2 regions of the Aestuariirhabdus sp. LZHN29 genome follow, and region 1 is predicted to be linked to the other one. Evidence: predicted binding sites of a transcription regulator. Region 1 holds the regulator's gene; the other holds the start of a gene.
The links. Region 1 encodes FNR, which switches genes on or off when oxygen is low (the NO sensors DNR and NnrR bind a similar motif). Its sites were predicted from a motif close to TTGATNTANATCAA; they were not measured.
Positions count from the first base shown of each region.

Region 2: the regulator FNR is predicted to act here: its motif matches at 2,691-2,704, upstream of ACP3PW_RS08205 (multiheme c-type cytochrome).

Region 1 covers NZ_JBNIEU010000002.1:1,003,537-1,008,240, forward strand. Annotated here, with positions in the region: gene ACP3PW_RS11450 (glycerate kinase) at 1-881, opposite strand, end outside; gene ACP3PW_RS11455 (hypothetical protein) at 951-1,427, opposite strand; gene ACP3PW_RS11460 (adenine phosphoribosyltransferase) at 1,685-2,218, opposite strand; gene fnr (fumarate/nitrate reduction transcriptional regulator Fnr) at 2,236-2,997, opposite strand; gene hemN (oxygen-independent coproporphyrinogen III oxidase) at 3,202-4,587, opposite strand; gene ACP3PW_RS11475 (sulfite exporter TauE/SafE family protein) at 4,698-4,704, opposite strand, start outside.
Region 2 covers NZ_JBNIEU010000002.1:326,649-331,352, forward strand. Annotated here, with positions in the region: gene ACP3PW_RS08195 (MerR family transcriptional regulator) at 1-449, shown strand, start outside; gene ACP3PW_RS08200 (NapC/NirT family cytochrome c) at 504-1,073, opposite strand; gene ACP3PW_RS08205 (multiheme c-type cytochrome) at 1,128-2,588, opposite strand; gene ACP3PW_RS08210 (AEC family transporter) at 2,739-3,683, opposite strand; gene ACP3PW_RS08215 (iron-containing alcohol dehydrogenase) at 3,858-4,704, opposite strand, start outside.

The DNA.
Region 1 (4,704 bases):
GTAATGATTAAGTCGTAGTGTTCACGGTCGAGGCGTGCTTCGAATTTGAGGGTGTCGGCGATAATCTTGAACCCTGGTTTCAGGGTGGCGCCCAAGGCAACGGCCAGCCCCGCACCGAGTCCACCGGCGGCACCACTGCCGGGCAGCGAAAAAAACTCGGGAGCGCATTTACAGTGCTGACAAGCAACGCTAGCAAATCGAGCGAGCGCGCTCTCCAGCACCTCCATCTGCTCGCTGCGAGCTCCTTTTTGGGAGGCATAGATGGCGGTAGCGCCGTTTTCACCGAGCAACGGGTTGGCAACGTCACACGCAATGTCGATACGGGCGTCGGCGAGTCGCGGATCCAGCTCGCCTAGATCGATACGGTTCAATAGCAGCAGCCCTTCGGCCCCGGCCGGGATTGGGTCGCCGTTGTGGTCGAGGAGTGTCGCACCCAGCGCGCAGAGCGCACCGGCGCCCGCGTCGTGGGTAGCGCTGCCGCCGATCCCCAGAATGATCTGCTTGCAGCCACGGGAGAGAGCGTCACGGATTAGCTCGCCGGTGCCAAAACTCGTAGTGTGCATGGGGTTGCGTTGGGGCGGAGGCACCAGAGGTAACCCGGAGGCGCTCGCCATTTCGATAATGGCCGTGGCGCCATCGCCGAGAATGCCATAACTGGCTTCAACAGGATCACCCAGTGGCCCCGTTACCGACAGGCTGACCCTGGTGCCTCCGGTATTGGCGATAAGGGCATCAACGGTGCCCTCGCCACCGTCGGCTAAGGGACACCGATGGACGATGGCGTCGGGCAGTTGGGTAAGAATAGCCTCTTGTGCAATGTCGCAAAACAGGGCCGCGCTGAGCGAGCCTTTAAAGGAATCCGGTGCAAGCAGTATCTTCATAAATCAGGGCCTTGAGAATCAGTCCCCTTTTTATCAGTATCCCGCCTGCAAGGCTATGTCAGGAACGCATTAGGCTGCTCGTGTGCGCGGGTGGCAATTCATGAAGCGCGTGCCATCCGGGTCGGTTGGGTGGTAATAATGCCACCAGATGGCAGCCAGGGCTTCGGTATCTGTGGTCTCGATTCCAGCCAGATTTGCTCCGCAGCGTAGGTAATTAAACCACGCGATTGCGGTAGCGTAGGCCAGGTTATAAACCAGTTCCTGATGGGGTTGGCTGAAAAAAAGGCGCTGGCTGGCGAAGCCCCGGACCCGGCTTGCCAACTCGGGAAAATCGACCAGGTAATCGTCCCATACTCTTTGGTGAACTTCCGCTGAGATGCGATAAAGCCCTAACCCACCCTGTTTACCATAAAGCTGTTCCCCCAGGTTGCTCTCGGCTGCAGCCGTGCCAACCAACAGCTGCTGGGCGGCGGCGCTATAGTGGCCGCACAGCTCCAGTGTGGGTTGAATAATATGTTGTCCTAACTGCTCTGCATCAATTCCCATCGGTTCACCCCCCAGTGTCCCTATGAAGCCTGCCGTCGATGATTAAAAGACAATTAAGTTAGCAGGTGAATTTGATTCTAGACTTAAAATGCGCCTCTAACATCCTGTTTTTAAATGTTTTTATTGTTTTTTGGAATGTTTAGTTATGTGCAGAGCGAGTGGTTAGGCGATTTGCCTCTTTAGGGGGAGATGAGTGAACAGGAAGCGGGTGCCAGGGCCGGCATTCAGGTGGCCCCGTTCGAGATTTCTGGCGGGCCTCAGAATGCACAGAGCGTGTAGGTGGGGATGCCCAGGTCTTGTAAGCGCTGGCTGCCGCCGAGGTCCGGCAGATCGATAATTGCAGCGGCTTCGTAGATGTTGGCGTGAAGTGATTTTACCAGTGATGCGGCGGCACAGAGGGTACCTCCGGTGGCAATCAGATCATCCAGCAGCAGTACGTTGGCACCTGCTGGAATGGCATCTTTGTGCACCTCCAGTATCGCTTGGCCATACTCAATGTCGTAAGCCTCCTGCAGGGTCTGGGCGGGTAACTTTCCCTGTTTTCGAAACAGCACCAGCGGTTTGTTCAGCTCGTAGGCCAGTACCGAACCCAACAGAAAACCACGGGCATCTAGGGCACCGATGTGGGTGATCTCGGACTCAACATAGCGCTGAATCAGGCTGTCGGCCACCATCCGCTGAGCCTTGGGAGAAAGGTAGAGCGGGGTGATGTCGCGGAACGTGACGCCGGGCTTTGGCCAGTCCGGTATCGGGCGTACAAGAGACTTTATAAAAAACTCATCAAAGATCATTCAGTGTTTCCCGGCGGTTAGCCGTTTTGCGCCGCATCTTTGGCTGGATCAAGTAAACGACCGCCCGCGAGGGCACAAAGGCGCTCCGCATCGGTAATATTGATATCCTTTCCATTCGCTTCGATCAGGCCGCTGCGTTGAAAGCGGGTGAATACCCGGCTGACGGTTTCCACCGCGAGACCCAGATAGTTACCCATTTCGTTGCGCGACATCGATAGGCGAAACGCGTGTGAGGAGTACCCTCGACGCCTGAAACGGGCGGAAAGATTGACCAGGAACGTGGCGATGCGCTCATCGGCGTTTTTCTTGCTGAGCAGCAACATCATCTGCTGGTCATCGCGGATACGTCGGCTCATTAGTAGCATCAGCTGTTTTTGCAGCTTGGGCAGTTTGTCCGATAGCTCGTCGAGTTTTTCAAAGGGGATCTCACAGATCATGGTGGTTTCCATCGCTTGTGAGGAGACCGGATAGGTATCTCCATCCATGCCACTGAGTCCCAGTATTTCGCTGGGCAGCTGGAATCCGGTGATCTGCTCTTCACCCTCGTTGGTTGAGGTGTAGGTTTTTAGCGCTCCCGACCGAACGGCGTAGATTGAGGTGAAGGGGTCCCCCTCCAGGAACAGGTGTTCGCCTTTTTTCAGTGGGCGACCGCGCTTGATGATGTCATCGAGCTGGTCGATTTCGTCAATTGCGAGGGCGATAGGCAGGCAGAGAGAACTCAGGCTGCATTCCTTGCAAGCGACGCTATTTACAGTTTTAACGTTGAGTTTAGAGCTCATAAACGGCAGCAGCCCCTTCGAGTGTCAGGTTGTTATCGCAAACATTGTAGGGGAATTCGGTCACAAAACAAAACCAAAGTGCAGCTTCTTTGGTAGCGTCTGTGTAGAGCACCCACTGCGACGGGCTCGGAATGAGAGCATGAGTGGGGAAATAGGGGGGGGTGGCTGTGCCCCAATCGGGGCACAGCTCATTTGAGGTGGCGGCTAGATGACCTTGGAAAAACGTCCCTTATTACTATCATGTCCCAGATAATGATCAAACTGCATGCAGATGTTGCGGATCAGCAGTCGACCACGACCGGTCACCTCGATACCGTTGCTGTCGATGGTGATCAGGTCATCATCGACCATAGGCTGCAACTGCTCGAGTTCTTTTGCGAAATAGTCGCCAAACTGAATCCCCCAGCGCGCTTCAATGGGGGCAAATTCGAGCTGAAAGTGGCAGATTAGCTGCGAGATTACCGCCTGGCGGATAAAGTCGTCTTCGTTCATTACCAGCCCACGCTTGATCGCAAACTCACCGCTTTCGATGCGATTCATATACATCTTGATATCGGCGTGGTTTTGGCTGTAGGAGCCATTCACCTGGCTGATGGAGGAGACGCCCATGCCGACAAGATCGCAGTGGGCATGGGTGGTGTAGCCCTGGAAGTTACGGTGCAGGGTGCCGGACTCCTGGGCGATGGCCAGCTCGTCATCGGGGCGCGCGAAGTGATCCATACCGATATAGGAATAGCCCGCTTGCAGCAGCCTTTCGGTAGTGTTTTGCATGATCGCCAGCTTCTCGGTTGAGGAGGGCAGGTCTTCAGCGTTGATGCGGCGCTGGGGCATAAAACGCTCGGGCAGGTGGGCGTAATTGAATACCGACAGGCGATCAGGCGAGATCTCGATCACCCGCTCAAGGGTTTTCATAAAGCTGGCTTCGGTCTGGAACGGCAGGCCGTAGATCAGATCGATGTTGATAGACTGGAACTGCAGGGCGCGGGAAGCATCGATGATAGCGATGGTATCGGCTTCGGATTGCTCGCGGTTCACCGCCTTTTGTACTTTGGGGTCGAGATCCTGCACGCCGAGGCTGCAGCGGTTAAAGCCCATTTCTCGTAGGGCATTCATGGTGGCCCAGTCGGCTTCGCGCGGATCAATCTCGATGGAGAAATCGCCCTTGCTTTCATCCACAAGATTGAAATGCTGGCGGGTTTTGGCCATCAACGCTTGCATCTGCTCGATACTGAGGAACGTTGGGGTACCGCCGCCCCAGTGCAACTGTTCAACGGTCTGCTTGGTACTGAAAAGCTCTGCTTGCATCTCAATTTCACGGTGCAGGAGCTCCAGATAGGGGATCGCCTTGGTGCGATCCTTGGTAATCACCTTGTTGCAGCCGCAGTAGTAGCAGACATGAGTACAAAACGGGAGGTGGAAGTAGAGCGACAGGGGCGTATTCTTTTCTACGCTCTGCGCAGCGGCATCGCGGTACTCTTTGATGCTGAACAGTTCATGGAACTGGACGGCAGTAGGGTAGGAGGTGTAACGAGGACCGGCGCCTTCGTAGCGCTTTATCAGGTCGAGATCCCAAACCAGCTTGTTGCTCATTGAATGTCCACTTTCAGTCGTTAGTGTCATGGGGTGTACGACGACTTGAGTCATCGCTGTGATTAGACGCAAAGTCTAGCCACTGGTTCCGCTAATTGTGTTGATACTCATCAACTG
Region 2 (4,704 bases), 680 kb from region 1:
AGTTGGCTAAACGCACCGGGGTGCGAGCTTCGGCTATTCGGTTCTACGAGCGGCGGGGGCTGCTGCCGGCGGCTGATCGCAGTGGGAATGGCTATCGTCACTATCCGCCCAGTGCAGTGATGCGCTTGCAGATGATTCAGTATGCACAAAATCTTGGGCTGCCGCTGGATCAGATCGCTACGATGGTGGGGCAGGATACCAAACCGCAGGAACAGAAAGCTGCCCTCAGGGCGCGGCTGCAGCAGCGGGAGGAGGAGATCACGGCGATGCAACAACTGCTCGCCAACCAGCAGCACCATGTGCAACTGCTGCTCGGCACGTTGGATCGATACTGGTCAAAAGGGAGCTGTGTACCCTTGGCTGAATTGGAACGTTTGGCCAGCGCTACGGCGGATAGGTCTCCCCCTGTCGCCCCGCCGTCTAGCGAGTGCTCAAAGGAGGAGAGGTAGCGCGAGCCGGGTAAGGAGTAAGAGGGCCGCTAGTGCGGCCCTTCAGTTGCGGTATTATTTTTCAACAATACGGTTGTGGGTTAGTCCTTGGTGGCAATCGATGCAGGTTTCGCCGCGACTGGCCATCTGCTGATGATTCAGTCGAGCGCGTTGCGGCTGTTGCTCCAGGACAAAGTTGTCACCCTGATGGCAATTCCGACAGGTACTGGAATCGTTTGCTTTCATTACCTCCCAGACGCCCTCGGCCATTGCGGGTCGCAGTGACTCGAAGTTCTCCTTGGTCACAGTGCCGGCCATCATGTGGTAAATATCAGCGATAGCGACGATTTTTACCTTCATCTTTTCCAGGAAGGGATGGGGAACATGACAGTCCGCGCAGGTGGCCGGAATATCGATGCCGTCTCCATAATGGCTCGATGCCTGGTACTCCTGAACAATGGTATCCATCGTCAGGTGACAGCTGAAACAGAAGGCGTTCTGGTTCGAGAGCACCATAACTCCCTGGAACGAACCGGCCCCCAGAAACAACAGCACTACACCGATGGGGATTCCGAGCAGTAGTGGCTTTTTGAGCCATTGCCACAAACGTTGCCACCGGGTTTTATTATTCTCAACATGGTTCACAATAACCTCCTCTGTTGAGGGAAGTGGAGGGAGCGTGCTCCCTCCTCCCGGTTGCTACTTACTTTCATTCAAGTAACGGGCCTTGAATGCAGCCTGTGCTTCCTTACGAGCTTTCTTTACATTTTCCGGTTCTTTGCCGGTGAACCATGCGTGCTCAGGTCGCGCCAGGATTTCGTCAAGAACCTTGCGGGCTCTTTCTGCTCCAGCTGTGTTGCCAGCATGTTCAGCCTTTTCGACGACCTCCAGATACTGTGGAACCATCTCCACGTAGAAGCGCTCGGCGACTTCAAACATGCCGTGCCACTGCACATAGTCGGGAGCCTGCATGGCCGCGCCATGACGAGCCCTGCGACCCTCGTGGTGCCAGAGGTAGAACCAGGTCCACTCGATCTCTTCGTCGAACCCGACATCGGTGAGCATCTTCTCCTTCTTCAGGGTTCCCATCAGGGTTTTACCGGGGCTGGCAAACTTGTCGTTGTAGAGATTGACCAGTGAATCGAACTGCTGGTAGAAGCTATCGATCATGGATTTGGTGTGACAGGACTGGCAGACATCGGTCATATCCCTACGGCGGTCCTCCCAGGATTTCACCTCTTTACCCTGGGCCTTGGCCTTGGCGTCGATCTTCTCGGAAACCGCGGGGCGTAGTGTCCAGCTGATACGATCACCCACATCGTGGGTGATGGGCTGTTCACGGGTCGCTGACATGTGGCAGGTGGCACAGGTAGGTGCAGCGTCATAGTCTTCGCCCACTATCCACTTGGCAGAATCGAGGTTCATGCGGTCGACGTTAGCGTAAAAATTGATGCCGTGCTTGGACTCTTCATAGATCTCTTTCTGGGGGTGGTCAGGGCCCAGGTGGCACTTGCCGCAGGCTTCAGGCCGGCGCGCTTGCACCATGGAAAACTCGTGGCGCTGGTGACAGGCAGTACAGGCGCCCACGGAACCATCGGGATTAAGGCGGCCGATGCCGGTGTTGGGCCAGGTGGTCGGGTCGAGATCGCCGTTTTCCATCACCTTCACTTCCGAGCCATGGCACTGCCAGCAACCATTCACCGCTGCCGGGGATTGGCCGTTAAAGGTCAGTGCGCCTTCGACGACCTCTGCGAGAAAGTTATCCAGTGAGCCGATGATCTGGCCTGCCTTGGCGTGATGGCTCTTGGCAAACTCGTCAACTTCGGCGCTATGGCAGGAAGCGCAGTCCTTGGGGGAGACGATGATGGCGATGGTCTCGCCTTCGTGTTGAATGGCGTCCTTATCGCCGGGCTCCGCCTGGTGACATTCATAGCAGCCAACATTGGCACCGTAGTGTTTGGAGCGACCCCATTGGGCGTAGACAGAGGGGTTTTTCTCCTTGTGGCAGGCAGCACACTCGGCGCTTTCCTGACTGAGTTGTTTAAAGGGTTTCAAAACCAGCGATTTGGCGGCAGCCATGCTGGGAGATGAGACAAGAAAGAGAAGAGTTGCCAGCGCTGTACAGAGCGCAACGGCAAGCGAATGACGTCGGGTATCCATGGTAAAATCCTCGCGAGCTTCCTGCTGGGGTTATTATTACCACACGGTACTACCATCTCCGGGCAGATACTGTTGATAGTAGATCGGATGGTCAAAACCACCTTGATTGAGATCAAGAATCGGGTGCATGGGATAGCGATGGAAGGGGCACTAAGGTTGGATAAGATCAAGCAGCAGCGGTACCAGAGGGAGCCAGGCCAGGAAGGCCAGGTTACTCACCAGCCAGCAGGCATTAGCCAGCCCCTGGTTTAAACCGAACAGTGCCGCCGGTACGATGGTAAGGACTGCGGCGGGCATACTGGCCAGAATCAATACGGTCGCGGCAATCAGGCCTCCATTGACCTGTTGCAGTCCCAGCAGCCAAACCATCCCCAGCCCCAGCGCGGGTAAGAGTACAACCCGCAGCAGCGATATGGGAAGCGCTCGGCCCAGCTCCGGCAATAGCGCCCGGAAACGAAACACCAGCCCCACCGAGATCATGAGCAAAAAGGAGCTGGCAGGCACTAATATTGAGGTAACCGATCCCATCCACAGGGGACGCGAGATACCCGCCAGATTCAGCACCATGCCACAGAGCCAGCACCCAACCACCGAAAGCAGGACCGGGTCTTTCCATACGGCGGCGGGGGTGTCGGCCTGGCCGATGCCATGCCGGCGGGCGTAGGGGAACAGAAGTCCAAAATAGATCAGCTCTTCGAACAGTTTGTACAGTGGCAAAAGTGCCAGGCCGGGCTCACCCAGATAGACAAACAGGGTTAGTGAACCCAGGGCACCCAGATTAACGAAACCGCCGCTGGGCCCATAAACCGCCCGATCTGCAGGGCTCATACCCAGCGGGCGACTGAGTCCCAGCCCGAGGAAAAATCCGGCCAGCATGATGGCAGCACCGATCAGGGGGAGCCACGCCAGCGCCCAGTGCAACTGCTGCAGGTTCCACATGGCCAGCAAAATGGAGATCGGTACGGTGATGCGCAGCGCCAGTGCAACGGCCAGTGACCGCCAGTGGGCGCTGGACTCGGGGCGCCAGCCGAAAAGCAGTTGTCCCAGTGAAAAGCCAGCAATCATCACCACGAAGATAAGAGTAAAGTCGCTCATAAAAAATAGCAGGCTAAGATCCGGGTTGGTTGACGGCAGGGGTATTTAGGACGGTGCTGATCTTCGACAGTGACCGCACCCCTATTCTGAGGCCTGGAGGGGGGCATTGCCATTAGGCGGTGGTAGCAAGATGAAAGTCTGCTACACCCGCAGGGGCGGGTGTAGCAAGGGTTGCTAGATCAGCTCTTGGTAGAGCGTCCGTGTTGCATCAACGGTAAGGGGGATCGGATTGCCTCCTGCACTGGGATCATCGACCGCCATCTGTGCCAGCAGCTCGATCTGCTTGCGGTCGACCCCAAGTGCGCTGAGGGATTTGGGGACATCCATCGCCTCGGAAAATTCGATTACCCACTCCAGGAAGCCGTCAAAGCCCCCCGCTATCCCCAGATAAGCCGCCAGCGGCTCAACGCGCTCCTCAATGGCGCGACGATTAAAGCGGATTACGGCAGGAAGGGCGATGGCGTTGGTCATGCCATGGGGAGTGTTATAGACCGCGCCGACCGGGTGGGAGAGTGCGTGTACCGCCCCCAACCCTTTCTGGAAGGCCGTCGCACCCATGGCTGCGGCACTCATCATATGCCCACGGGCTTCGATGTCGCTACCGTCGGCGAAGGCGCGGGGCAGGTACTCCTTCACCAGTCGCATACCCTCAAGGGCGATGCCCTGGGACATGGGGTGATAAAAGGGCGAACAGTAAGCCTCGAAGCTGTGAATAAACGCATCCAGCCCGGTGCCGGCAGTGATCACCGAGGGCATTCCCACCGTCAGTTCCGGGTCGCAGATAACGATCGAAGGCAGCATCTTCGGGTGAAAGATAATCTTCTTAACGTGGGTGGCGGAGTTGGTGAGAATCGATGCGCGTCCTACTTCCGATCCGGTACCCGCGGTGGTGGGTACGGCGATAATCGGTGCGATCGCATCGGCGTCGGCCCGTGTCCACCAGTCGTCGATATCTTCAAAGTCCCATACCGAACGGGTCTGCCCCGCCATAAAGGCCAGCAACTTAGCCAGGTCGAGGCCC